Linked DNA regions of Marinoscillum sp. 108. The protein of the gene in region 2 interacts with the protein of the main gene of each other region in a pairwise test. Links are inferred from orthologs where the notes say so. Each region holds a gene or a part of one and is shown on either strand. Other genes may lie near its edges.

Region 1 (3,334 bases), on a different replicon or contig from region 2:
GGGCACGGAGTGATCCGTGTCCTTTTTTAGTTTTCAGGCCGGAGATACTTAGGCAATCTCTTCTATCACTGATTCGCCCTTTTCTCCGCCATCATTCCACTGCCAGGCTTCATGAAGCTGGATGCGGCCATCTTCCAGTATTTCAGGCCAGGAGATACACTTCCCACTGCGAATATCACCCTCAGTATTCACATGCTGATAGGCAAACTCCAGCGAGCCGTCCGTTTTCACCAGGCCCGTGATGGTGCCCAGTTTGATGCTGCTGCCCTGATAGACTGCCCATAGTACGTCACCTTCCTGTGAGTAATGAAAGATGGTTTGTGGGTCTACTTCGCCGTGTTCACTATTGGTTACGGCCTTAAAACGTTTCTTGTGATAATTAATCTTCAATGATTCTCAATTTTGCAAAACTCAATAATAATGTCTTCTCTCCCGCGGTATCAAATTCCACTTTTGCTTTTTTATTGGCCCCCTCAGCATCTATGACGGTCACTTTGCCAAAGCCAAATTTGGCGTGCTCCACTCGCATCCCTTCGTGCAGGCCACTCGTGTCGCTGGGCTGAAAATCCGGACTGGGCTTGTGTTTAGGAGCCGAGGCAAACTTTCGGTTGTTCTGGTCCTTTTTCAGGTTATTCACAAAGTTTTTGGTGACATAGCTCTCCGCGCTGGACAGTGCAGCCCTGCTTCCAAATTTCTTGTTGACTTTGATGAACCGGGGGTCTATTTCCTCCAGAAATCTACTTGGCTCACAATTTTTCAGCCTCCCAAAGCGATATCTGTTGAGGGCGTAACTCAGGGTGAGCTTCTTTTTGGCTCTGGTGATGGCCACATAAAACAATCGGCGTTCCTCCTCCAGGTCGGCGCGGCTGCTCAGCATCATCTGTGAGGGGAAGAGGTCTTCTTCCATACCCACGATATACACGTGATTAAACTCCAGCCCTTTGGCCATGTGAATGGTCATGAGGGTGACAGCTTCTTCATTAGAGTCACTTCGGTCCTCGTCTGTGAGCAGGGTGACCTCCTGCAGGAAAGCACTCAGACTTTTGTCTTCGCGCTCTTTGTCGTCCGTAAATTCCTTGATGGCGTTGAGCAATTCCTGTACGTTTTCGTATCGGCTCATCCCCTCTATGGTCTTGTCCGCATAGAGTTCCTTTAGTAAACCTGAGTTTTTGGCTACCAGAGCCGCTGTGTCGTAGGCGTCTTTTTTCTCCGCAGTGAGTCTGAAACTCTTGATCAATGTGACGTACTCATCTACCTGATTGCCACCGCGTCCGCCCAGATAGCTCTTGGCATTTTCCATGACATTCCAGAGGGGCTGGTTTTCCTCTGAGGCCACTACCACCAGCTTTTCGATGGTGCCTGGCCCTATCCCTCTTTTGGGTAGGTTGATGCTTCGCCGCACGGCCTGCTCGTCATTGGGGTTCACGATAAACCGCAGGTAGGCGATCAGGTCCTTGATTTCTTTTCTTTGGTAAAATGACAGCCCGCCGACTACCCTGTACTTGAGGTTGTTTCTGCGGAGGGCTTCCTCCATGGCCCTGGACTGGCTGTTGGTTCGGTACAAAATGGCAAACTCGGCGTTGCTCGACTGGGTTTGCATTTTGGTTTCAAAAATGGCTGACGCGATGAGCTTACCCTCTTCATTGTCGGACGTGGCTTTGATCAGTTCGATCAGGTCACCTTCGTCGTTGTCCGTCCACACATTCTTTTGCAGCTGGGCAGTGTTTTTATTGATGACCGAATTTGCTGCATTGACAATGGTCTTCGTGGAGCGGTAGTTTTGCTCCAGCTTAATGACTTTAAGGTCCGGGTAGTCCCGCTCAAAGTTGAGGATGTTTTGTATGTCTGCTCCACGAAAAGCATAGATACTTTGGGCGTCATCTCCCACCACCGCAATATTTTGACGCACTGCGGCCAGTCTTTTGGCGATGAGGTACTGAGAGATGTTGGTATCCTGAAACTCGTCGATGAGCAGGTATTTGAATCGCTGCTGGTATTTGTTCAGTACATCCGGATGCTCCTGAAAAAGCACATTGGTATTGAAGAGCAAATCATCAAAATCCATGGCGTCTGCGCTGAAGCAGCGCATCACGTAGGTCTGATAGAGTTTCCCCATTTCAGGGCGCATATTGTCCGCGTCATCCTGTGCATAGATGGGGTTGTTGAGGTAATCCTGCCACGAAACCAGTCGGTTTTTGGCTGCTGAGATCCTGTTGAGCACTACATTGGCCTTGTAGAGCTTGTCGTCCAGTTTCATCTGTTTTACGATCTGCCGAATGAGTGTCTTGGAGTCGTCAGTGTCGTAGATGGTAAAGTTGCTGGGAAAACCAAGTCTGGAAGCTTCAGACCGAAGAATACGGGCAAACACCGAGTGAAAAGTGCCCATGTAGAGGTTTCTCGCTTCATTGCCCACGATTTTTTCAATACGCTCGCGCATTTCCTTAGCGGCCTTGTTGGTAAAGGTAAGCGCCATGATGCTAAAGGGCTCTACATGGTGATGCTGGATAAGGTGCGCGATCCGATAGGTGAGTACACGCGTTTTGCCCGATCCTGCGCCTGCTATCAGCATGGTGGGTCCTTCTGTGTTTACTACGCCTTCTCGTTGGGGGGGATTGAGCTCGTTGAGATAGTCTGCCTGCACTTCACTTGCCATTCGGCAAATCTAATTTAAACCCTCAAACTTCGGGGTTGGAAAGTGAAAAATGACGCATCCTTTTTTGGTGATTAACTGTATGAAGGATCAGAGGAGAAACCTGAAAAAGTAGTTGAGAACTACGATGGCCAGAAACCCAATCACCAGCCCGATCTCGATCATCAGAATGATATTTTTCCAGTTATTTTTGCCCTTCCTCACAAGGTTTTCGGTAGTAGAATCCAAATTTTTCAAAATGTATGGGGCACCCACATGGAGTGATCGGCTAAAATAATAAAACATTATTCAAATATTACGGCAACATTACTCAAAGAGTGGCTGGAAAAATGGATCAAACAATATTTATGGGGGTATCACTATATAACTATATTTTGCAACACTGAATTAATCCACTTTGAATTCAGAAAAGTAGGGGCGTAAAGGCGGGCAGGGCATCCAAGCCTTGCCCGGCCGGGACAAGTGTGAATCATTTTGACTCCAAAAGTTCTAAAAAAGACCTAGTTCGTTAAGTCAAAATGATTTTTTGCGTGCGACCGACCAGGTTGGTGCCTTTATGTGGATCAACGAATTGTTTTCTTTGCCTACGCGGCCCGGGGCAAGCAAAGAAAATGAAGGGTAAGTAGCCAATCAATTAGATTGAGGTGTATAAGGTTTCAGATCACTACCTCACCATCCACCTTT
Region 2 (3,228 bases):
GTCTGCCTCTAGCACCTGCTTTTCGAGTCTTTCCTCCGCCAGTTCACGGTTCATCCCCTTGATCTCCGCTCGCTGTATGTCTTCATGAAAGGATTTGTAGAGTTCAAAATACTGGAGCGACTTTTCCACCTCACCCATTTTCTCATAGGTTTCGGAGAGCATCCCATAGACACTCCGCATCTGGTGCTTATCATACAGCTCCCGGGCGATATCGATGGCCTCAGAGAGGTGTTTGATGGATTCTGAATACTTGTGGAGGTTATTGAGAACGACGGATATATTCACCAGAGCAGATATGACTCCTGCCGGCTCATTGGAGGCTCTTCGTGCTGCGAGTGTTTTGGTAAATGCCGCCAAAGATTCTTCGTAGCGACCAATATCCGCATAGAGCATTCCAAGGTTATTGTTGATCATGGCAATGCCATTCTCATTGGAAACACGCTCATTGAGCACCAGCGACTTCTCATAGTAGGTAGCCGCTTCAGCATAGTGATTGTTGTTCCAGTAGACGAAAGCCACATCGTTCAGTGCCCCTGAGGCTCCCCGAAAGTCATCCTTGGCGATGAGGGCTTCGTATTTCTCCAAGCTCTTGAATACAATGCCTGAATCACTTTTCGATAGAGGGTATTCCTGAGCATGGCCCGACCAAAAAATCAGGATAAAGAAAAATGCAAGTAATACTCTCAGCATAGGGTATCGAAAATAATAAAAAGGATATTGATACTACTATCCTTTTCGATAGAGGCCATCTTTCAACCAACAACCATTGGTTTTCACTCGAAGAATGACACTCAAACACACAAAGGATTGAGTGCAACCACGAATGCCTTCACCCTAATATAACGAAAAAACCCCTTAAGACATACTTACTCAAACATGAATTGGACGGTTATCAGTAGCCGCCAGACAAGCTTCCTTCACTGCTTCCATATATGTAGGATGCGCATGGGACATTCTGGCTACGTCCTCAGCTGAAGCTCTAAACTCCATAGCGGTAACTCCGGCAGCAATCATATCAGCTGCACGTGCTCCTATAATGTGAATCCCGAGTATCTCATCGGTCTCTTTATCCGCCAAGACCTTCACCAGCCCATCCAGGTCCATAGAGGCGCGTGCACGCCCCAGGGCTTTATAAGGAAATTTTCCTGTTTTGTACTTTCGCCCCTGATCTTTCAACTGTTCCTCGGTGTATCCTACACTGGCTACCTCTGGCCACGTGTATACCACACCCGGTATCAGGTTATAGTTGATGTGTGGCTTCTGACCGGCCATCTGCTCTGCCACAAAAACACCCTCTTCTTCTGCCTTGTGAGCCAGCATGGCGCCTTTCACTACATCTCCAATCGCCCAGATATTGTCTACATTAGTCTTGAGGTGTTCGTCCACTTCTATCTGTCCACGGTCGGTCATCTTCACCCCGGCATTCTCCAAATTCAGACCATCGGTATATGGTCTCCTGCCTATGGACACCAGACAATAGTCACCCTTCAGCTCCAAATTCTCCCCTTTTGAGTTCTCCGCAGTGATGGTCACTTCTTTGCCTTTAGCCGCTACTGCAGTCACTTTATGACTCAGGTAGATATCAAACCCAAGCTTCTTCAATGACTTCTGCAACTCCTTGCCCATAGTGCCATCCATGGAAGGGATGAGGTTATCCAGAAACTCTACCACAGATATTTTCGCTCCAAGACGCGCATATACGGAACCCAACTCCATACCAATGACGCCACCTCCTATGATGATCATGTGCTTAGGCACTTCTTTGAGCTCCAATGCTTCCGTACTGGTAATCACTCTTTTCTTATCCAACTTGATAAAGGGAAGTGATGAGGGCTTAGAACCTGTAGCAATTATAATTTTGTCAGAGGTGATCTCCTTCTCCTCCTTTTGTGATTTGATCAGAATGGTGTGCTTATCTTTAAAGGAGCCAACACCCTCATAAACATCGATTTTATTCTTGTTCATCAGGTACGAAATCCCCTCTACGTTTTGTTTCACCACATCAGCCTTGCGGGCAATCATCTGTTTTAGATTAACCTTGGGCTGGCTGATGTCTATACCATGCTCTTTAAAAGTAGTTTCGGCATTATGAAAATGCTCGGAGGAGTCCAGCAATGCCTTGGATGGAATACATCCCACATTCAGGCAAGTCCCACCCAGAGTAGGGTACTTTTCAATAATGGCTGTTTTGAAGCCGAGCTGTGCAGCTCTGATGGCTGCTACATAACCTCCTGGTCCTGATCCGATTACCGTTACATCGTATTGCATAGTATTTAATATTTGGGTACCCAGCAGCTAGTCATTAACTAAGCCACATGACACAATGGCTCAACGCTATCTGCATTATTTCATTTTTAGATCAATAGGACAAAAGGCTCACTTTATACTCCCAACAAAAGTCTTGTTGGATCTTCCAACAACTGCTTCACTCGCACCAGGAAGCTCACGGACTCACGTCCATCAATGATTCTGTGGTCATAAGATAAAGCTACATACATGATAGGCCTTACCACCACTGCTCCATTTTCTACCACGGGGCGCTCCACGATGTTATGCATCCCCAAAATAGCAGACTGAGGGGCATTGATTATAGGCGTAGACAGCATAGATCCAAATATCCCACCGTTGGTAATCGTAAAGGTACCACCTTGCATTTCGTCAATACTCAGCTTACCATCACGTGCCTTGGTGGCCAGTCTCACCACTTCCTTTTCGATCTGGTCAAAGCTCAGTGACTCTGCATTTCGAATCACAGGCACCACCAATCCCTTAGGAGCCGATACGGCAATGGATACATCACAGTAGTCACTGTAGACAATCTCTTCACCATCGATCATGGCATTCACTGCCGGCCAATCCTGAAGAGCCATTGTACATGCTTTGGTGAAAAAGGACATGAAGCCCAATCCTACCTCGTACTTCTCTTTGAAGGACTCCTTGTATTTTTTTCTAAGCTCCATGATAGGCCCCATGTTCACTTCATTGAATGTAGTGAGCATGGCGGTCTCATTCTTCACGGAGACTAGCCTTCTGGAAACCGTTTTTCTCAGAGAAGTCATTTTCTGGCGATTCTGCCCACGACTTACACCAGATTTTATTTCTGGAGCCTCGAAAGCAGGCTTAGACTCAGGCTTTGCGGGAGCCTTATCTTTGATAACCTCCTGCTTAGGAGCTGATTTTTCAGCGTTCATCGCATCTTCCTTGGTAATACGCCCGTCTTTTCCACTA

Evidence for each region.
Region 1: the proteins of lpdA (region 2) and GV030_RS19300 interact in binary tests that used the Escherichia coli proteins (3 or more experiments, as listed by UniProt). The link is inferred for Marinoscillum sp. 108 from one-to-one orthologs.

What each region holds. Positions count from the first base shown.
Region 1 is NZ_LR734817.1:431,501-434,834, reverse strand. Bases 17-3,020 are described here. They hold GV030_RS19300 (ATP-dependent helicase), read right to left. Parts: upstream 2,654-3,020; coding sequence 380-2,653; downstream 17-379. Other genes in these bases: GV030_RS19295 (hypothetical protein), read right to left, coding at 2,741-2,935; GV030_RS19305 (n-acetylglutamate synthase), read right to left, coding at 49-390. UniProt on the Escherichia coli protein: A helicase with DNA-dependent ATPase activity. Unwinds DNA duplexes with 3'-5' polarity. Translocates on single-stranded DNA with 3'-5' polarity. Initiates unwinding more efficiently from a nicked substrate than double-stranded DNA.
Region 2 is NZ_LR734808.1:3,534,015-3,537,242, reverse strand. Bases 70-2,967 are described here. They hold lpdA (dihydrolipoyl dehydrogenase), read right to left. Parts: upstream 2,269-2,967; coding sequence 871-2,268; downstream 70-870. Other genes in these bases: odhB (2-oxoglutarate dehydrogenase complex dihydrolipoyllysine-residue succinyltransferase), read right to left, coding at 2,382-2,967; GV030_RS14390 (ATP-binding protein), read right to left, coding at 70-690. In the rest of the region: more of GV030_RS14390, read right to left, coding at 1-69; more of odhB, read right to left, coding at 2,968-3,228. UniProt on the Escherichia coli protein: Lipoamide dehydrogenase is a component of the glycine cleavage system as well as of the alpha-ketoacid dehydrogenase complexes.